Regions from separate parts of the Thioalkalivibrio sp. ALE10 genome, predicted to be linked through region 2. Evidence: predicted binding sites of a transcription regulator. Region 2 holds the regulator's gene; the other holds the start of a gene.
The links. Region 2 encodes sigma-54, which starts transcription at its own class of promoters, with help from an activator protein. Its sites were predicted from a motif close to TGGCANGNTNCNTGCTT; they were not measured.
Positions count from the first base shown of each region.

Region 1: F788_RS0110705 (nitrate regulatory protein) is a predicted target of sigma-54. The motif match lies at 6,180-6,196, and genes of this name have one in related genera.

Region 1 is NZ_KB906455.1:95,861-106,685, reverse strand. It holds gene nirB (nitrite reductase large subunit NirB) at 1-1,178, opposite strand, end outside; gene F788_RS0110720 (ABC transporter ATP-binding protein) at 1,178-1,975, opposite strand; gene ntrB (nitrate ABC transporter permease) at 1,986-2,933, opposite strand; gene F788_RS0110710 (CmpA/NrtA family ABC transporter substrate-binding protein) at 2,946-4,364, opposite strand; gene F788_RS0110705 (nitrate regulatory protein) at 4,833-6,146, opposite strand; gene F788_RS0110700 (DsrE family protein) at 6,274-6,630, opposite strand; gene F788_RS0110695 (hypothetical protein) at 6,721-6,963, opposite strand; gene F788_RS0110690 (TMEM165/GDT1 family protein) at 7,267-7,824, shown strand; gene F788_RS0110685 (TVP38/TMEM64 family protein) at 7,759-8,535, opposite strand; gene F788_RS0110680 (replication-associated recombination protein A) at 8,541-9,947, opposite strand; gene lolA (outer membrane lipoprotein chaperone LolA) at 9,977-10,600, opposite strand; gene F788_RS0110670 (DNA translocase FtsK) at 10,729-10,825, opposite strand, start outside.
Region 2 is NZ_KB906450.1:433,598-444,422, reverse strand. It holds gene mlaE (lipid asymmetry maintenance ABC transporter permease subunit MlaE) at 1-296, opposite strand, end outside; gene F788_RS0102190 (ABC transporter ATP-binding protein) at 289-1,122, opposite strand; gene F788_RS0102185 (hypothetical protein) at 1,226-1,846, opposite strand; gene F788_RS0102180 (LLM class flavin-dependent oxidoreductase) at 1,946-3,031, shown strand; gene F788_RS0102175 (NAD-dependent epimerase/dehydratase family protein) at 3,036-3,983, shown strand; gene F788_RS0102170 (calcium/sodium antiporter) at 4,002-4,976, shown strand; gene F788_RS0102165 (KpsF/GutQ family sugar-phosphate isomerase) at 4,967-5,944, shown strand; gene F788_RS0102160 (HAD family hydrolase) at 5,944-6,480, shown strand; gene lptC (LPS export ABC transporter periplasmic protein LptC) at 6,477-7,055, shown strand; gene lptA (lipopolysaccharide transport periplasmic protein LptA) at 7,052-7,594, shown strand; gene lptB (LPS export ABC transporter ATP-binding protein) at 7,591-8,331, shown strand; gene F788_RS0102140 (RNA polymerase factor sigma-54) at 8,416-9,945, shown strand; gene hpf (ribosome hibernation-promoting factor, HPF/YfiA family) at 9,949-10,287, shown strand; gene F788_RS0102130 (PTS sugar transporter subunit IIA) at 10,292-10,756, shown strand; gene hprK (HPr(Ser) kinase/phosphatase) at 10,759-10,825, shown strand, end outside.

The DNA of each region.
Region 1 (10,825 bases), on a different contig from region 2:
TCGGCCACTGGCGTGGCGTCGCGCATCAGCTGGAAGTACCAGGAGCCGTCCAGGGTATCGCCGTACAGCACGACCCCCTGGATGCGGTTGTCCTTCAGCACCAGGCGCTTGTAGACGCCGCGCGCGGCATCCTTGAACACCAGGTCCTCGGTGGTCTCGTCACCGGTGAAGTCGCCGGCGGAGAACAGGTCGATCCCGGTCACCTTCAGCTTGGTGGAGGTCATCGAGCCCTCGTAGCGCCCGATACCGTACTCGGCCAGGTGGTTGGCGCAGACCTTTGCCTGTTCCCACAAGGGCGCGACCAGGCCATAGGTGGCGCCGCGGTGCTGCACGCACTCGCCGACCGCGTAGATCGACGGGTCATAGGTCTGCATGGTGTCGTTCACCACCACGCCGCGCTCGCAGTGCAGCCCGGCGGACGCGGCCAGCGCCGTGTTCGGGCGGATGCCGACCGCCATCACCACCAGATCCGCCTCGACCTCGCTGCCGTCGGTGAAGCGCACACCGGTGACGCGGCCCTCGCCCAGGATCGTCTCGGTCTGATGCGCCATGCGAAAACGCATGCCGCGCTCCTCCAGCGAGCCGCGCAGCATCCCGGCGGCCTCGGCATCCAGCTGGCGCTCCATCAGGTGCTCCATCAGGTGCACCACGGTGACCTCCATGCCCTGGCGCATCAGGCCGTTGGCGGCCTCCAGGCCCAGCAGGCCGCCGCCGATCACCACCGCATGCTTGTGTGCGCGGCTGGCCGCGAGCATCGCGTCCACGTCGTGGATGTCGCGGAAAGCGACCACGCCCTCCAGTTCATGCCCCGGCACCGGGATCATCACCGGGTCGGAGCCGGTCGCCAGCAGCAGGCGGTCATAGGGCGCCTCGGTGCCGTCCTCGGCGATCACCCGCCGGTTCACGCGGTCGATCCGTTCGATGCGTCGGCCCTTGTGCAGGGTGATGCCGCGCTCGGCATACCAGGCATCGTCGTTCAGCATGATCTCGTCGACGGTCTTCTCCGAGGCCAGCACCGGCGAGAGCATGATGCGGTTGTAGTTGCCCCAGGGCTCGGCACCGAACACGGTGATGTCGTACATGTCCGGCTTGAGCTTCAGCAGCTCCTCGACCGTGCGCATCCCGGCCATGCCGTTGCCGATCAGGACCAGCCGCGGCTTGTCGTTCGCGGTATCCATCACGCGGCCTCCGACTCGGGATTCTTGTGACGCTCGTGGAGGAAGCGCAGCACCTCGGCCCGGTAGTGGTTGTACTGCGCGTTGTCGGCCATCACCAGGCGCTCGCGCGGCTTTGGCAGGTCGATCTCCAGGATCTCGCCGATGGTCGCGGCCGGGCCGTTGGTCATCATCACGATGCGGTCGGACAGCAGCACCGCCTCGTCCACGTCGTGGGTGACCATCAGCACGGTGTTGCCCAGATCCGACCGCAGCTTCATGACCTCGTCCTGCAGATGTGCCCGGGTCAGCGCATCCAGCGCGCCGAACGGTTCATCCATCAGCAGGACCTTGGGCTCCATCGCCAGCGCCCGGGCGATCCCGACGCGCTGCTTCATACCCCCGGAGATCTCACCGGGGTACTGATCCTTCGCGTGGGTCATGTGGACACGTTCGAGATTCTCCAGCGTCCAGGCGTCGCGCTCGGCCTGGGGAGCTCCGCGGCGCACTTTGTCAACGGCCAGACGGACATTCTCGTACACCGTCATCCAGGGCAGCAGGGAGTGGTTCTGGAACACCACGGCACGCTCTGGCCCGGGTTCCACTACCTCGCGCTCTTCCAGAAGAACGCCCCCAGTGGTTGCGCGCAGCAGCCCAGCCACGATGTTCAGAACGGTGGACTTGCCACAGCCGGAATGCCCGATGATGGATACGAATTCGCCTTTCTGGACCTTCAGATTCACGTTGTTCAGCACGTTGAGCGGCCCGCGTGGAGTCGCAAACGTCATGTCCAGATAATCGAGATTGAGATAGTGACTCATGTGTTTCTCCTTACGCGGGCGCGTAGTCGAAGCGTTTCTTGATCAGGCCCACCCCAGCGTCCAGGGCGATGCCCACAAGACCGATCACGAAGATCGACACGATGATCGAAGCGACATTGAGGTTGTTCCATTCGTCCCAGATAAAGAATCCGATGCCGACCCCGCCGGTGAGCATCTCGGCCGCCACGATCACCATCCAGGCAATCCCCAGCGCCAACCGCATGCCGGTGAGGATGTAGGGCATGGTTGCGGGGATCAGGATCTTGCGCGCCGCCTCCAGGCGCCCGAGACGGAGCACCTGGGATACGTTGGTGTAGTCACGCGGGATGGCCTGGACCCCGGCCGCGGTATTGATGAGGATCGGCCAGATGCTGGTGATGAAGATCACGAAGATCGCGGAGGGATTGACCGCCTGGAACACCAGCAGACCGAGCGGCAGCCAGGCCAGCGGGGACACGGGACGCAACAGCTGCACGACCGGGCTAATGGCGCGGCGCATCGAGAGCGAAGCGCCCATCATCAAGCCCAGCGGAATGCCGACCAGTGCTGCCAGGCCGAAGCCCGCCAGGACGCGGCCAAGGGAATACATCACCTGCCAGCCGATCCCCATGTCGTTCGGACCGTAGTCGTAGAACGGATCGCTTAGCAGGTAGACGGCCTCGGCCCACACTTGCCCGGGCGTCGGGAGGTCCGGCGAGACCGTCGACTGCAGCCAGGCCCAGCCCCCCAGCAGCAATCCGAACGCAATCAGCGGGAGTGCCAGCACAGGAATCCAGCGCTGGAACATATCCGCCATCACCTCGAATCGGTCATCGTGTGCCGATTCGATCGCCCCGGCGGTGTCGTTGCGTTCCGCCGGTTTGGTTTCCCGGCCAGCGGCGGCCTCCGTTCGACCTTCGGCGTCCTTGTCGTTCTCGCGTTCAACCGCCAGTTGCATATCGGCGTAATTGGTGGACATGGTGGGCCTCCCTCAGCCGTTGACGTCGGCGAGGTCATCGAGGGCGACCTTGCGACTGTGTACATCGAAACCGTCGACATAGCCGACAAGGTCATCCGGGTCATAGGCGCGGTTATCAATGAACCGGTCAGGGCCCATCTCGATCGGCGAGGAGGCCGCCTCCAGGGTCCAGTGTTCATTGCGTGTGCCTTCCGTCTTCCAGTCGATCTCGGGATAGGCGACGCCCACTTCTGCAGCCGCTTGCCGATACAGTTCGGGGCGATAGACCTTTTCGGCCACCGCACGCATATCCACAGGCTCTTCCAGCTGCCCCCAACGAACCATCTGCGTGACAAACCAGGCCGCATGCGAGCGCCACGGAAAGCTGGCCGCGTAACGGTGGAACACATTGAAGTCCGGGAAGGGTTCGGGGTCTCCGTCCGGATTGAACTGGAGCGTCCCCGTCATCGACATGGCCACTACGTGTTCAGGGGCGTTGACAAAACGGCGGCCCGAAATGATGCGCACCACTTCTTCGCGATTCTCGGGCTTGTCCATCCACTCGTTGGCCTCGATCAAGGCCCGCAACGCTGCCTGGTGCGTATTCGGGTGTTCTTCCGCCCAGCTCTCCAGTACGCCAAACACCTTCTCCGGATTGTTGTTCCATATCTCGTAGTTGGTGACCAGGGTCTTGCCGATACCCATGTCCACCGCACGCATGTTCCAGGGCTCGCCGACGCAGTAGCCATCCATGTTGCCCGCGCGCAGGTTGGCCACCATCTGGGGTGGCGGGATCACAACCAGGCGGACATCCCGATCCGGGTTGATCCCGGAAGCGGCCATCCAGTAGCGCAGTTCATAGTTATGCGTGGATACGGGGAAAACCATGGCGAAGGTCATCGGGGCACGGCCCGCTGCCTGGTCGGCATCGATGACCTTCTTCAGGGCGCGCGCGGAAATCGGCCGTTCGTTCATAGCCTCCGGATCGGCCTCGACCATCCGGTCGTAGAGCTCGTTGGAAACGGTAATCGCGTTGCCGTTGAGGTCCATGCTGAACCCCGTGATGGTGTTGCGCTGGGTAGCACCCACGCCCAGCGTCGCGGCGATCGGCATCCCCGCCAGCATGTGCCCGCCATCCAGGCTCCCAACGGAGACCTTGTCGCGAATATTGGCCCAGGAAGCCTCCTTGGCCACATGGACGTCGAGCCCGTGGCGAGCGAAATATCCCTTCTCCTGGGCGACTACGAGCGGAGCACAATCCGTCAAGGGGATAAATCCGAACTCGAGCTTGGTCTTTTCCAGCCCTTCGGATCCCCCGGCATAGGCCGCCGACCGGAAAAAATCCGGATGCATCCCCAAGGCGGCGCCCCCTGCCAGAACGCCGCCGGCCTGAAGGAAACGCCGGCGCGACAGGCCGGAGGTCTTTTTCGTGTCATTCGTGTGATCGGTCATTGCGGGTTCACTCCCCTTGTCAGCAAACACATCCCAAAAACGAAAAAAGGCGTCCTATCAGCCCGGCCGCGTTTGCAGCCGGGTGATGGACGCCTTTGTCCAGTCCCGTGGGAGGCCCGGTCGTCGGGTCTCCCTGTTGTCAGGCGACGAACCGCCGTTGGCTCGTCTTGCCGGTATTCCTGCAGGAGGTGTGCCAATTAGCCGTTGCTGATCGACCGATAGGGCGCAAAGCCTATCCTGACGCGGAAAAATCGGACGGTTCCCGGTACTCAATCGAATCTTCGCAGGGGAATATCACTCGCAAGCGGCACCACCCTGGGGCACACCGGCGGTGCAGATGAACCGCGCTGGTGCACTACCTGTAGGAGCCGCCTTGGCGGCGAAGCCCCTGCCAGTCGCGGACACTGGCAGGTGCTTCGCGGGCAAGCCCGCTCCCACAGGGCCGGCATCCGTTTCCCGGGGAGTTAGCTACAGGCCGCCCTTGCCCAGCAGGTCGGACATCGCGACGGTCGCCTCGGCGACCTCGGCCAGGCGCCGGTTCTGGTTCATCGCCGTCTGGCGCAGGAGCTTGTAGGCCTGGTCCTCGCTGAGGCCGCGGTGCTGGATCAGCAGCGCCTTGGCACGCTCGATGGTCTTGCGCTCGGCCAGGGCCTGGCGTGCCGCATGCAGTTCATCCTCCACCGACTGCAGCCGGGCCGCCTGGCGCTGCACCAAGTCCATCACCGAGTGTCCGACGATCGGTACGTTGAGTGCGGCATCGCCCTCCTCCTGCGCGGGCTCCAGGCCCTCCGGCGCGCCGAAGAACACCGCATACGGGACGCTGTCGCGCAGTTCCGACTCGGCGAGTTGCGCGACCCGGTCACGCACCGCGCCGAGGTCCGCGCGATCCGCCGTGATGCGTGCCGAGCAGCACTCGTTCAGGTGCATCTCCAGCAGATCCTCGATCTCCTTCATCGCGTCGATGCGCGCGGTGGTACAGGCAAACCATTCCTCGGCCCGGGCGGGGTCGTGGTGCCCTGAGGCCTCGGTACAGGCCCGGCGGCGCAGACGCTCGATGTCGGCGGCGAAGGCCGCCGTCTGCAGCTCGCGCCAGGCGGCACAGGCCGCCGGTGCCGCGAACTCGGAGAAGATGCGGAACGCCCGTTCCTGGGCATCGATCCGATGGACCAGCGCCTGGCGCAGTTCGGGCTCGAAGTTCGCGGCGCCAAACCCGGCGGCCCCGATCGCGCGCTCCTGCCCTGCCAGTTCCTTGCCCTGCATGAAGTTCAGCAGGGCCACCAGGGCCCGCGAGACCTCGGGATCGGTCGCCGAATCCGCAGCCTCGAACACCAGGGCCATCAGGGCGCGAATCAGCTCGCTGAAGCCGCGGGTCGAGTCCATCGGGCTCAGGGTCAGCTCCAGGACCTCCTCGCGCAGGCTGCCCAGGCCGGACAGGCCATGCAGCGCCAGCGCCATGCGCCCCAGCAGCCGACTGCGGCCATGGGCGCAGGCGTCCGGGGCCAGCCAGCCATCCAGGTGCTCGCGGAACGCGGCCGCGGCGGCGTCCGATTCGGCCCGGTACTGCTCCAGTTCGCGGGTATAGCGCTGGCCGCCGGACCCGATCCAGAGGCTGGAGGCCCCGCGCTCGCGCTGCAGGGCATGCACCAGCGCGCGGATGCGCCCGACCAGCTGCACCGCCTCCAGCAGGCGCTCCAGGCTCACCACCTCGCACTTGCGCGAGGCGACCAGGAAATCGCCAATGGACTCTTCGAGGGAAAAATTCGGGGATGTGTTCTGGGTCATGCTCGTCGTCCGTGAATCACTCCCGGAACAAACAAGCATGCGATGTGCCAGTTCGACCGACTGACAGCGGGGGTACAAACAAAAACGGGCGGGGCATCACGCCCCGCCCGCGGAACGGCACGGCCGATCAGAAGCTCATGGAGCGGTCGAACTCGGCGACGGCCTGGACGTAGTGGCCCATGCCGGCCATCTCGGCGTTCGGCAGGAAGTTGTGCTCGCCGACGTCGCGACCCTTGGCGCAGGCCTCGCAGGCCCAGAACGGAACGCCTTCACTCACCAGCGAATCCACGATGTCCTTCATTGCCGGCATGTTATGGCCGACGATCTTGTCGTACACGTTGCGGTTGGCGATGTTCACGGCCTCGCCCTGCAGCCAGACGGTCACGTCGTGGCCCTGCTGCTTGGCCACATTGGCGGCAATCATGCCAAGCGTGGCGCGGGTCGGGTCGTCGGTACCGGCGGTGACGGCAACAATAAAGCGCATGGGAGTCTCCCGGGGTTGAAAAGGTGCGAAATCGGTAGCGGCCGGCAAGCGGCGCGTCGATTTCCCACAAGCCAGGGAGAAACAATCGGCTCAGGGGGCGCCCTTCGTGGTGAGACTGTTGCGATAGAGCTTGAACGCCATCAACAGCCAGGGCACGGCATGGACGACCAGGTCGAGCACATCGAGTGGCCGGGTAAGTTCCCCGGCAAACAGCCAGCGCAGTTTCTCCGCGACATGCGGCTCGGGGATCCAGGGGGCCAGGCCGACGGTCGCAACCAGCAGTGCGAACAGCCAAAGGGGGGCCCGATCGACCCAGTAAAGGAAGCGTTTCATCGCGCGCATGCTACCCAAGCCCCGGCGGCGGCGCAGCCCGGAGCCGCGATCGTCCTTGCCCGCGCGGACCGGGATGACTAGAGTCCTGCCAGCTTCAGGGGAGTAGCGACCCGGGTGGCCTTGCCTCACCGGGGTCTGCATCAACAGATTCGATCCTCCGCCCGGAGGACCGTGGTGCAGACAGCCCCGCCGCCGATGCGGCACCGGGCCCCGCGAGACCTGTGGCATGGCGCCCCGATCCGTGGCCGGGTGGGTGGTGCGATGTCACGTGTCTTGCCCACCCACCCGGCCCGGAAGACCGTCATGGAAGCCCTGCTCGTCTCTACCGTCATCGTCGCCATCGCCGAGATGGGCGACAAGACCCAGCTCCTCGCCCTGCTCCTGATCTGCCGCTACCAGCAGACCTGGCCCATCATCTGGGGCATCGTGGTGGCCACGCTGGCCAATCACTTCCTGGCCGCGCTGGCGGGCGTGTGGATCGGCGCCAGCATCCCGGAGGACTGGCTGCGCTGGGGTCTGGGGATCGGGTTCATCGTGATGGCCGCCTGGGTACTGGTCCCGGATGGCGAGGACGAGCTGCCGGCCGCGTCGAAACACGGCGTGTTCTGGACCACCACGGTGCTGTTCTTCCTGGTCGAGATGGGCGACAAGACCCAGGTCGCCACCGGCGCGCTGGCCGCGACCTTCGACAGCCTGATCCTGGTCGTGATCGGCTCGACCATCGGCATGGTGCTCGCGAATGCCCCGGTGGTGTGGCTGGGCCAGCGCTTCGCCTGCCACCTGCCCCTGCGGCTGTTACGCGCGCTCGCCGCCCTGCTGTTCCTCGCCCTGGGCATCGGGGTCCTGCTCGCCTGGGTCTGAGGGAGACACTGAAGTCATTGGCGCCTCGGTGTGCAGTGTCTTCTGGCCCAGCCAGATGCGGCGCACCAGGCGCGGCAGCAACAGCAACAGCGCCAGCACCGCGAGCAGGGCCAGACCCAGCTGTACCCCGCTGTCGGCGCCACTGGCGATCTCCCGGGTGGCGTGCCCCAGCCAGGCATAGGCGAACAGGCTGGGGATCAGGGCGACCATGGTGGTCAGCGCGAAGACCGGCAGCGGCAGCCGGACCAGCCCCAGGGCGTAATTGGTTGGGGCGAACGGAAACACCGGCACCAGGCGGGTCAGGGCCACGACCCGCCAGCCCTCGGCCTCCACATCGGCGCGCAGCCGCGAGCTGCGCGGGCCCATGCGCGGGGCCAGCCAGGGCTGCAGCCAGGTACGCGCCAGCAGGAAGGCAATGACCGCCGCCAGGGTCGCTGCCAGCAGGCTGAGGGCGGCGCCGGTGAAGGGGCCGAACAGGGCCCCGCCCAGCAGGATCCAGAAGGTACTGGGCAGCGGGAACAGGGCCAGCAGCATGAAGGCGAGCACGAACACCAGATAGGCACCCGCACCCCAGCCCCGCAGCCAGGCCTCCACCTCGCCCAGCGGGAAGCCAAGGCTCGGCCACTCGGTGGTCAGCAGGATCCACGCCAGCGACACACCGAACAGGATCGCCGCCACCGTCAGCCACCGCTTGTGATGCCGGATGCGCAACCCGGTCAGCCCTCCCCGCCGGGGTTTCCGCCCGCGTCGCGCAGACGGTCCAGGCGCTCCGCCAGCGCGCGCTCGGTGCCGTCCCGGCGCGGGCTGTAGAAGCGCTCGTCTTCCAGACCCTCCGGCAGGTAGACCTGCCCGCGGGCGAAGCCATCGGGCTCGTCGTGATCGTAGCGGTACCCGGCCCCGAAGCCTTCCGCGCGCATCAGCTCGGTCGGCGCGTTGCGCAGATGCAGCGGCACGCCCGGGCTCCCGGTCTCGCGGATCGCCGCGTGCGCCTGGTTCAGCGCAACGTAGGCACTGTTGCTCTTGGGTGCGGCGGCCAGTTCGATCACCGCCTGCACCAGCGCCAGGTCACCTTCCGGCCGGCCCAGGCGTTCCAGGGTCTGCCAGGCCGCGAGCACCCGCGCGCCCAGCCCGACTGCGGCCAGGCCGATGTCCTCGTAGGCCATGCGCAGCAGCCGCCGGCCCAGGTAGTCCGGATCGCAGCCGGCATCCAGCATGCGGGTCAGCCAGTACACCGCCGCGTTGGGGTCGGAACCGCGCACCGACTTGTGCAGCGCGGAGATCTGATCGTAGAAGGCATCGCCCTGGCGGTCGAAGGCCAGGGACTGCGCGCCCATGACCGCGCGCAGGGCGTCTCCGGTAATCGCCCCGTCGCGGGCCAGGTCGGAGGCGGTCTCCAGCCAGTTCAGGGCACGCCGGGCATCCCCGTCCGCGGCCCGCGCCAGGCGCTGACGCTCCTCCGCATCCAGTGTCAGGCCGCGGCCGCCCAGGCCCCGCTCCGGATCCTCCAGGGCGCGCTCGATCAGGGACTCGACCGCTTCCGCCCCCACCGCCTCCATGCGATACACCCGCGCCCGCGACAGCAGCGCGCTGTTCAGCGCAAACGACGGATTCTCGGTGGTGGCCCCCACGAACGTGAGCGTGCCGTCCTCGATATGCGGCAGCAGCGCGTCCTGCTGCCCCTTGTTGAAGCGGTGGATCTCGTCGATGAACAGCAGCGTGCCGACGCCGTTGCGCCGCCGGGTCTTCGCCGCATCCACCACCGCGCGCACGTCTTTCACCCCGGCCAGCACCGCCGACAGCGTCACCAGCCGCTGGGCACCGGCCTCGGCCACCAGCCGCGCCAGCGTGGTCTTGCCACAGCCGGGCGGCCCCCACAGGATCATCGACGGGGTCTGACCGCTTTCGATCGCGCGGCGCAGCGCGGCATCCGCGCCCACCAGGTGGTCCTGCCCCACCATCTCGTCCAGCCGCGCCGGGCGCATGCGCTCGGCCAGCGGGGCGGCGGGATCCACGGTCGTTGCCGCGGCTGCGGACTGCAATGACGGGTCCGCCGGCGAGCCGGCCTCCGGGCCGCCGGCGGGATCGTCCCCGAACAGATCATTGTCGAACAGGTCGTCACTCATGCCGGGATTGTAACCCCGCCGGGAACGGGTCAGGGCCGGTAGACGTCGGCCCCGTCGGGCACCTCGAAGCGGAAGGTGTCCGGATCCAGCTCCGGGTTGCGCTCGCTGGCGCTGAAACGCACGTCGGTGACCTGCCCGAACAGGTCCTCGAACTGCATGCGCACCAGGTCGCCGTCCGGGGTCAGGTCCAGCATCATGCGCACGAAATCCGCATGCTCGTCGCGCGGCAACAGCAGCAGCCGCAGGGCCTCGCCGTCCGGCACCGGCAGGATCATCGTGCGAAAGTGCGCCTCCAGCCGATCCGGCTGGCTGATGGCGGCGATCGGCGTGGCCTCCAGCGCGTCGCCCAGCGGGCGCACCGTGGCCTGCGCCAGATCCGGTTCGAACGTCCACAGTTCACGGCCATCGGACACCACCACCTGCGGGAACGGCTCGCGTACCTCCCAGTACAGCCGGTCGGGAAGCCCCAGATGCATCACCCCTTCGGATTCCTGCAGGGTGAAGCCGGTCTCGTCACTGACCGTCTGGGTGAACTCCGCGGAGAACGTCTCCAGGCCGGCCATGAAACGTTCCAGCGCCAGGCGGGCATCATCGGTCGCAGCCGCCGGCGCGGCAAACAGGAGCAGCAACGCCGCCAGCAGGCCGGCGAACATGGAAGACCCGCGTAGCGGGCGAACATCAAAACTCGGGGGACGCGGGTTCATGCGATCTCCGTCAGGGAAACTCGGATCAACAGATTGCGCGGCGACAGCTTAATCCGCGGTGAACGAGGCCGTGCACCTCACTCGTTCGAGCGATCGGGCACCAGCACCTCGCGATTGCCGTTGGACTGCACCGGGCTGACCAGTCCGGCGGCCTCCATGTCCTCCACGATCCGC
Region 2 (10,825 bases):
CCCAGCTCGCGCACCAGTGACAGCGCGACCACCCCGCCCAGGGCCTCGGCAGCGCCGAAGTCCACCAGGGTGATATAGCCCTGATAGCCCAGCACCATGCCCACGAACAGCCCCGAGACGACCACGATCAGCAGCGAGCGCACGCCCACCGAATAGACCTGCCACACGGTCAGGCCGAAGCGCCGCACCACCGCATCCAGCGCGGCGAAGGTCCGCAGCAGGAACATCGAGGCCCGCCCCAGCACCGCCAGGGCATTCAGGCTGAAGCGCCCGACCGACGCGATCGCGTCAATCATGGTTGCGCCCTCCCGCGTCCAGCAGGTCGTCCTGATACGAGGCCCCGGGATAATGGAACGGCACCGGCCCGTCCGGCCGACCTTCCAGGAACTGGGCGGACCAGTCGGATGCCCGCGCCTGCAGCGCATCCGGCGGGCCGGCGTCCACCGCGCGTCCCTCGGCGATCAGCACCACGTGATCGGAGATACTCATGGCCTCGTTCACGTCGTGCGACACCAGCACGCTGGTGAGCCCGAGGCTGTGGTTGGTGCGCCGGATCAGGGTCACGATCTGACCCATGGTGATGGGATCGAGACCGGTGAACGGCTCGTCGTACATGATCAGTTCCGGATCCAGCGCCAGCGCCCGCGCCAGCGCCACGCGCCGGGCCATGCCGCCGGACAGCTCCGCCGGGTCCATGTCGCGTGCCGCGCGCAGGCCGACCGCCTCCAGCTTCATCAGCACCAGGGTACGCAGGATATCCTCGGGCAGATCGGTGTGCTCGCGCAGCGGGAAGGCCACATTTTCGAACACCGACAGGTCGGTCAGCAGGGCCCCGGTCTGGAACAGCAGCCCCATGCGCTTGCGCACCGCGTACAGGCGGCGTGTCGACAGCCGCCCGATCTCCTCGCCGTCGACCAGGATGCGTCCCGCATCCGGGCGCAGCTGGCCGCCGATCAGCCGCAGCAGCGTAGTCTTGCCACTGCCGCTGGGGCCCATCACGGTGGTCACGCGCCCGCGCGGCACCTCCAGCGAAAGCCCGTCAAACACGGGCTTCCGGCCACGGCGGAAATGCAGGTCCTCCACCACGATGTGCGGCGTTTCGGCGGATGCGGACTGGCTCACATTCGAGTCTCCCGGGATGCGGGCGCGACGACCCTCGCGGCGCGGCGCAGGCATGGACGCCGGAGTCTGGCCCCGGCCGCACGGTGCGTCAAACCAGCGTGAATCACGTCAACAGTTTCGCGATGGTGCGCACATCGTCGAGCACGCCCGGCGAGGCCTCGAGGAACACCGGCACCGTCCCGGCGGGGCTGCATCCGGCCAGTGCCTCCACCAGCACGCGCCAGCCGGCGGGATCCGGCTCGCCCGCAGGACGCAGACGCCAGAGCCCCGGCCCCTCGCCGGCATGGAGCTGCGGGTACCAGATCGCCTCGTCCACCCCGGGCAACCCCACGGATTCGCCCGGACCTGTCGCCTGCAGGCGTTCCAGGCCCGCGCCCCGCAGCCCGGCAACCGCCGCCTCGACGGCCGCCCCCGGCTCGAACGCGACCCCCTCGAGACGCTCGCCGAGGGTCGCGGCGAGGCGGGCCAGAGCGGCGGTCCCCGCCTCCGCGGGCACGTCCGCGGGCCAGCTGACGGTCACGCGCAGGTTGAGCGGCACGGCGTCGTCCCAGTCCCCGAACGGAGCGGAGAGCGCCCCGTCGGCCCCCAGCACCCCGGGCACGAACACCCGCGAACGAAAATGGCCGAGATAGGCCAGCTGCCAGTCCAGCGGCAGACTGGCCGGGAAATACCCGTCCCAGGCCGGCGTACCCGGCCGGGCGACCGCGGCCGGCTGAAGCTGCACGCGCCTCCCTTCGGTTGCCGCGTCCGATGGATCTCCTGCCGTCATGTATCTCCCCCGTTGCGACTTGCCAGCACCCCGGTGGCGCGGCACAGTTTCCCGATGCACTTCGACCTCTTCCACGAGATCTCGGTCCCCGAATTCCTCGGTATCGACGAACACCGCGCGATCGAGGACACCCTGGCGCTGTGGGATCTCGCCGACACCCTCGGATTCAACACCGCGTGGCTGGTGGAACACCACCTGATGCCGGAGTTCTCGCATTCCACCGCGCCGGATCTCGTGCTCGCCGCGGCCAGCCAGCGCACCCGGAACCTGCGCCTGGGCCTGGGGGTCGTGCCTCTGCCCTATCACCACCCGCTGCGGGTCGCGCAGCGCGTCGGCATGCTCGACCAGCTCTCCGGGGGACGCCTGGAGCTGGGCATCGGCCGCGGCTTCTCGCCGCCGGAATATGCCACATTCGGCGCCGAGATGAGCGAAGGCCGCGCCCGTGTGGATGCCGGACTGGACGCCCTGCGCCAGGCCTTCGCCACCGGCCGCATCACCCAGCACGGGCCCTTCCACCACCTCGACGACGTCCCGGTGATGCCGGCAACGCTGCAGGACCCGCACCCGCCGCTGTGGACCGCCGCGGTCAGTCCCGAGTCGTTCACCTGGGCGGCGCAGCAGGGCATCGGTGCGCTGGCCGGCCCGTTCAAGCCGTGGCAGATGATCCGCGAGGACATCCGCCTGTATCGCGAGGGCTGGGCCCATGCCGCCGGCGACACCCCGCACCCGCCCCGGGTCGGCATGACCCTCGGCGTGCTGTGCCTGCCGGACGGCAAGCGTGCCCGACGCGAGGCCAAGCCCGCGTTCGAATGGTTCTACCGCAACATGTTCCGGCAGACCCTGCCGGTGCTGGAACGTCTGATCGAGGGCTACGACTACTACCGCTCGCTGGGCCGCTTCCGCCACCTGGTCAAGGCCGGGATCAATCTGAAGATCCTCGACATGCTGGGCATGACGCTGGTCGGCACCCCCGAGGAATGCCGCGAGCGCATCGAGGCCCTGCGCGAGTCGGGCGTGGACCACCTGCTGCTGGCCTTCGGCGCCGGGGCCGTGCGGCGCGAACTGGCGGAGGAGTCCATGCGCTGCTTCGCCGAAGAGGTCATGCCGGAATGCCTCGATGGCCCCGCCCCGACCCGATAACCGCATGCGCGTGGCCGTCACCGGTGCGGCGGGTCGCATCGGCCGGGTCCTGCTGCCCGAACTGCTGCACACCCCGGAGGTGGAGCGGATCATTGCCCTGGATCGCGAACCGGCGGACTTCCCCGGGGCCGCGACCCTGCCGGCGGACCGCTACGACCTGCGCCAGAAGGATCTGGCGCAACTGACGCCCGAAGACCTCGCCGGGACCGATACCCTGGTGCACCTGGCCTTCCAGCTGATGGGCGGGCACGGCGGACGCCGGCGCCACGACCGCGACTGGGTGCGCCGGCAGAACGTAGACCTGTCGCGGTCGGTCTTCGCGGCCGCCGCGCAGGCCGGTGTGCGCCATGTGGTGTTCCTCTCCAGCGCCGCGGTCTACGGCCCGTGGCCGGACTCGCCCGTCCCCCTGAGCGAGGACCAGCCGCCGCGCCCGCGCTTCCCCTACGCCGAGGACAAGGTCGCCACCGAACAGGCCCTGGAGGCCACGGACCGCGAGCATCCGGAGCTGGTGACCACCGTGCTGCGGCCGCCCGCGGTGGTCGGGCCACATGCCCACCCGTTGCTGCAACGGATCGCCCGCAGCCGCCTTCACCCCGCCGGGATCGACGCACCGGTGCAGATCCTGTGGGAGGAGGACGCCGCGCGAGCGATCGCCGCCGCAGTCGCCCGCCGTGCCCCGGGCTGCTTCAACCTGGGCACCGAACCGGTGTGGTCGCTGCGCGCCATGGCCCGTCACGGTCGGCGCCTGACCCTGCCGGTGCCCGCCGGCCTCATCCGCAGACTGCACCCGCTGGCCTGGCGCCTGAGCGCGCGCGCCGGCGACCCGGGCTGGGTGCGCGGGCTCGACGGCCCGCTGGTCCTGGACTGCACGCGCGCACGCCGGGAACTCGACTGGCAACCCCGGGTCACGACCCCGGAGTGCCTCGAGCGCCTGCGGGTCGGCAATCGATAGGGGGCGACCGGACCACGCATGCTGCTGCCGCTGCTCGCCGTCGTCGGTGGTCTCGTGCTGCTCGCCGCCAGTGCCGATCGCTTCGTGTTCGGCGCCGCCGGCCTGGCGCGCGGGCTCGGGGTCTCGCCGGTGCTGATCGGCCTTACCGTAGTCGCCTTCGGCACTTCGGCCCCGGAGATCATCGTCTCGCTGCTGGCCAGCCTGCAGGGAGCGCCGGGGCTGGCGGTGGGCAACGCGATCGGCTCGAACATCGCCAACCTGGGACTGGTACTCGGGCTGGCCGCCCTGATCACCCCGATCGTCGCCGGTCACGGGCTGGTACGACGCGAACTGCCACTGTTGCTGCTGGCCACGCTCGGCGTGCTGTTGCTGCTGCTGGACGGCCGGCTGGCGCGGGCGGAAGGGGTGATCATGCTGGCCGGCCTGATCGCGGTCGTGGTCTGGATGATCCGCGCGGCCCGCCACCCCGGTGCGCCCCCGGAGTCCGACCCCGGGCTGGCCCCGCCCCCGCCGGCGGCCACGCCCGGCGGTCTCCCGACCGCCCTGGGGTGGCTCGCCGGCGGTCTGGTGGTGCTGCTGGCGAGCAGCCAGGCGCTGGTCTGGGGGGCAGTCGAGATCGCCACCGCCCTGGGAGCCGGCGAACTGCTGATCGGCCTGACCCTGGTCGCGATCGGCACCAGTCTGCCGGAGCTGGCCACCACCGTGGCCAGCGCGCTGCGGCGCGAAACCGGCATGGCCCTCGGCAACGTCGTCGGCTCCAATCTGTTCAACCTGCTGGCGGTGCTGGCGGTACCCGCCCTGATCGCGCCACTGGCGGTGGAACCCGCAGTGCTGACCCGTGACTATCCGGTGATGCTGGGCCTGACGGTGGCGGTGCTGCTGGCCGCCCGCTTCGGCGCCGGCCGCATCACCCGCTGGCACGGGGCCCTTCTCCTGCTGGCCTTCAGCGGCTACCTTGTGAGTCTCGCAATCACGGCACCGGCATGGATCTGAACCCCGAAACCACCCGCAAGCTCGCCCTCGCGGTCCTCGAAAATGAGGCCGACGCGGTGCGCGGCCTCACCGCGCGCATCGACGACGCCTTCCTCGCGGCCTGCCGGCACATCCTCGCCTGTCGCGGGCGGGTGGTGGTTACCGGCATGGGCAAGTCCGGCCACATCGGCAGCAAGCTGGCGGCCACCCTCGCCTCCACCGGCACGCCGGCGTTCTTCGTGCATCCGGGCGAGGCCAGCCACGGCGATCTCGGCATGATCACCCGCGACGACGTAGTGATCGCCCTGTCGAACTCCGGCGAGACCGACGAGATCCTCACCATCCTGCCGCTGATCCGACGCCTGGACGTCCCGCTGATCGCGATGACCGGCAACCCCGGCTCGCGCCTGGGCACCGATGCCAGCGTACACCTGGATGTCAGCGTGGAACACGAGGCCTGCCCGCTGGGGCTGGCGCCGACCTCCAGCACCACCGCGGCCCTGGCGATGAGCGATGCCCTGGCGGTGGCGGTGCTGGATGCGCGCGGCTTCACCGCCGACGATTTCGCGCGTTCGCACCCCGGCGGGCGCCTCGGGCGGCGCCTGCTGATCCACGTCGGCGACATCATGCATACCGGCGAGGCGATCCCGCGCATCGCACCAGACGCGCCGCTGAAGGATGCGCTGTTCGAGATCACCCGCAAGGGACTGGGACTGGTGATCGTCAGCGACGCCGACGCGCGAATCCTGGGGGTCTTCACCGACGGCGACCTGCGCCGCACCCTGGACCGGGGCGAGAGCCTGGAGACGCTGACCATTGGCGAGGTGATGACCCGGGGCGGGCACACCGCCCGCGCCGACTGGCTGGCCGCGGAGGCCCTGGAGGTGATGGAAAGCCGCCGCATCAACGCCCTCCCGGTCGCCGATGCGGACGGCCGGCTGCAGGGGGTGATCAACATGCACGACCTGCTGCGCGCGGGGGTGGCCTGATGCATGACGACATCGATCTCGCCGGCCTGCAGCGCGGCACCCGACTGCTGATCCTGGACGTCGACGGCGTGCTGACCGACGGCGCGCTGTTTCTCGGCGACGGTGGCGAACAGTACAAGGCCTTCCACAGCCGCGACGGCCACGGCCTGCGCATGGCCATGGACGAAGGCCTGGAGGTCGCGATCCTGACCGGGCGGCAGTCGGCGGTCGTCGAACATCGCCTGCAGGATCTGGGCATCCGCCACTGCATCCAGGGCCGGCGGGACAAGGGGGAGGCACTGGCACAGCTGCTGCAGCAGACCGGGCACCGCGCCGACGAGGCCGCGTTCGTCGGCGACGACGTGGTCGATCTGCCGGCGATGCGCCGGGTTGGCCTGGGCATCGCGGTCGGCGACGCCCATCCGTTCGTGCGCCAGCACGCGCAATGGGTCACCACGGCCGGTGGCGGGCGCGGCGCGGTCCGCGAAGTCTGCGAGGACCTGCTGGCTGCACGCGGCCGCCTTGAGGCCGTGCTCGAAAGCTACCTGCACGCATGACCCCGGATCCGCGCCGCGCCCCGCTCGCCGCCCGGCTGCTGGCCGCCGGATGCCTGCTCGCCGGGCCGGCAGCGGCCGAGCCGCCCGCCGAACCCGCGGCCGACGCGGAACCCACGCTGCAGATCGAGGGGTTTACCGCGCATGTCACCGGCGAGGACGGGCGGCCCACCCACCGCCTGCAGGGGTCGCGGCTGCGCGAATACGACCGGGATGCGGTCCAGTTCATCGATGACCCGGAGCTGGATCTGCTGGACCAACGGGGCCTGAACTGGACCTGGCGCGCCCCGCGCGCGGCACATCAGCCCGATCGCGAACTCCTGCATACCTTCGGCCACACCCGCGGCGTGCGCCCCGAACGCGACGCGCGCGTACGCACGGTGATCGAGTCGCGCGACGTGCGCGTGGCGCTGGACACCCGGCTGACAACCTCGTCGGCCCCGAGCACCCTGGAACAGCCGGGACTGTTCCAGCGGGGCACCGGCCTGCGCGCCGACCCGCAAGCGGATACCATTGAGCTGCTCGCCGAGGTCTACACGCTGTACAGCGACCTGCCGCAGGAGGACCGCCCGGAATGAACCCGGCCACAACCGAACATCGCCGCGCGGGCATCCGTCGACCGGCCCTGCTGCTTGCCGTGACGGGGGTACTCGCACTGTTCCTGGCGGCCCCGCCGGCGACCGGCCGCGAGGATGCCCTGCCGGTGGAGATCACCGCGGACCACGCCGAGATGGACGAGCGCGCGGGCACCGGAACCTACACGGGCGACGTGATCGTGGTGCGCGGCGATGCCACCCTGGAAGCGGACCGCGTCATCGTGCACATGCGCGAGCGCCGTCCCTACGAGATCGAGGCCCACGGCGAGCCCGCACGCCTGGAGTCGCCCGATCCCGAGACCGGCGAGACGCGCATCGCCGAGGGGCTGCGCATCGACTATTTCCTCGACGAGGAACGCGTGATCCTGACCGAACGGGCGCGCGTCATCACCGCCGCCGAGGATGCCCGCGGGCAGCGCATCACCTACGATCTCGAACGCGACGTGATCCGCGCCGAACGCGGCGACACCGACGACGAGCGCGTGCACATCCGCCTGCAGCCACGCGAGGACGATCCATGAGCCCCGGGGCCGACGGCCATCTCGTCGCCCGCGAGCTGAGCAAGCGCTATGGCCAGCGTACCGTGCTGGACGCGATGGATGTCGACCTGGTGCCCGGCGAAGTGGTCGGCCTGCTGGGACCCAACGGAGCCGGCAAGACCACCTGCTTCTACAGCCTGGTCGGACTGATCCGGCCCAATACCGGGCGCATCACCCTGGGCGGGCGCGACATCACCCGGGCGCCCATCCACGAACGCGCCCGCGCCGGGCTGGGCTATCTGCCCCAGGAGGCCTCGATCTTTCGCCGCCTGTCGGTCGAGGACAACCTGCAGGCAGTGCTGGAACTGCGCCCGGAACTCGACCGCCACGAGCGCCGCCGCATCGGCGACGCCCTGATCGAGGAATTCCAGCTGGAGACCGTGCGCCACAGCCCCGGGATCGCGCTGTCCGGAGGCGAGCGGCGGCGCGCCGAGATCGCCCGCGCGCTGGCCGGCGATCCGCAGTTCATCTGTCTGGACGAACCGTTTGCCGGGGTCGATCCGATCTCGGTCGGCGAGATCCAGGCAGTCATCCGCCACCTGGCCGAACGCGGCATCGGCGTACTAATCTCGGATCACAACGTACGCGAGACCCTGGGTATCTGCCATCGCGCGTACATCCTCAGCGAGGGGCGCCTGCTGAGCGCGGGCACGCCGGACGAACTGCTGGCCGACGCCCGCGTGCGCGAGGTCTACCTCGGCGAAAACTTCCGCCTGTGACACCGACCGCCGCACCCGGACGGTGCACAAGCCCGCAGCAAGGGATTACTATTCACTTATGGTGACCAACGCCTTTCCCAACTCATGCTGAAGCCCGGGCTGAATCTGCAGCTCGGTCAGACGCTGACCATGACGCCGCAGCTGCAGCAGGCCATCCGGCTGCTGCAGCTGTCGACGCTGGAGCTCCAGGCCGAGATCCAGCAGGCGCTGGAAAGCAATCCCATGCTGGAACAGGCCGAGGATGACGAACTCGGTGCCGACGCGGGGGACACCGCGGACACTGCCAGCGACGCGAACACCGACGACGGCGAGAGCGGCAGCGACGCCGCCGGCACCGGCGAAACGGTGGATGCCGGCGGCTCGGAGGACGTCATCCCCGACGAGCTGGTGACCGACAGCCGCTGGGAAGACATCTACGACGCCAGCGCCAGCCCGCGCGGTCCGGACGACCGCGACCCGCTGGAGAACACCTCGGACGACGACGGCGGCGGGCTGCAGGATCACCTGCTGTGGCAGCTGCATCTGTCGCACCTGACCCCGCGCGACCAGCGCATCGGCGCCGCCCTGATCGACACCATCAACGGCGACGGCTACCTCGAGGGCGACGTCGAGACCCTGGCCGAGACCATCAGCCGGAGTGAAGAACCCCCCGTCGACACCGACGAGGTCGAGGCCGTACGCCACTGGTTGCAGCACTGCGACCCGCTGGGGGTCGGTTCGCTGGATCTGCGCGAGTGCCTGGAGGTCCAGCTGGGTGAGCTGGCGCCGGACGCGCCCTCGCGCGAGGCGGCGCGCGCGGTCCTGGAACACGGCATGGACGCCCTTGCCCGGCGTGACTACAAGGCCCTGCAGCGCCAGAGCGGCGTACGCGATGGCGACGAACTGGCCGCGGCGCTGGACCTGATCCGCACGCTGAACCCGCGCCCCGGCGCCCAGATCAGCGAGACACCGCCGGAATACGTGGTCCCGGATGTCTACGTGCGTCATACCGACCGGGGCTGGCAGGTCGACCTGAATCCCGAGATCGCCCCGCGCATTCGCATCAACGACCTCTACGCCGGCATGGTCCGCCAGGTCTCCGATGCCCGCGACAGCGCCTTCATGCGCGATCAGCTGCAGGAGGCGCGATGGTTCATCAAGAGCCTGCACAGCCGCAACGACACCCTGCTGCGCGTGGCGCGCGCGATCGTCGAACGCCAGCAGGGGTTCCTGGAACACGGCGAGGTGGCGATGCAGCCGCTGATCCTGCGCGACATCGCCGAAGCCCTGGAGATGCACGAGTCCACGATCTCGCGGGTGACCACGCAGAAATACATGCACACCCCCCGCGGGGTGTTCGAATTCAAGTATTTCTTCTCCAGTCACGTGGGCACCAGCGACGGCGGGGAATGCTCCGCGACCGCGATTCGTGCCATGATCCGCGAACTCATCGAAGAGGAAACGCCGGGCAAACCGCTCAGCGATTCCCGCCTCGCCCAGATCCTCGCGGATCGGGGCATCAACGTGGCCCGGCGTACCGTGGCCAAATACCGGGAGGGCATGAACCTGCCATCCTCCAGCGAACGCCGCCAGATGGCCGCCATGCCGACCGGAAGCAAACCGAAAGGAGCCTGACCCATGCAGATCAATCTCACCGGACACCACGTCGACATCACCGACGCCCTGCGCGACTACGTCAACGAGAAATTCCAGAAGCTGGAACGCCACTTCGACAAGGTGATCGACGTGCACGTGGTGCTGAACCACGAGAAGACGCAGAAGCTGCACAACAAGGCGGAAGCGAATCTGCAGGTCAGCGGCAACCACATCCACGCCGAGGCCAGCCACGATGACATGTACGCCGCCATCGACGGCCTGATCGACAAGGTCGACCGCCAGCTGATCAAGCACAAGGAGAAGGTCAAGGATCATCATCGCGCCGAGGGCGCCCAGCGCAACCGCGAACAGCCCCAGTAAGCCGATGAATCCGGCCGAGCTCATCACCCCGGAGCGCATCGGACTGGAAACCGACTGCTCCAGCAAGAAACGAGCGCTGGAAACCCTCGCCGATCTGCTGGTGGACGGGGCCGCGGACGGACTGGCGGCCAGTGCCGCGTTCGAAGCCATGTCGGCCCGCGAAAAACTGGGCTCCACCGGGCTCGGCCATGGCGTGGCGATCCCGCACGGCCGTCTCGCCGAGCTGGATACGCCCCGCATCGCGGTCCTGCGTCTGGATCAGGGCGTGGATTTCGAAGCCATGGACCACGAACCGGTGGACATCCTGATCGCCCTGCTGGTGCCGGAAGAGGCCACCAGCGAACACCTGGACCTGCTGGCCCAGCTCGCGCGCGGGCTGTCGCAGCCGGACACCCTCGCCGGCATCCGGCGCGCCGCGGACAGCGCGGGGGTCCAGCAGGCCCTCAGCCGGGCGCTGGGAGACACCTGACCATGGCCGACCGGGCGGAAGCGGCAGCCGACGGCACCGCGAGCAACATCACCATCGCCGCGCTCACGC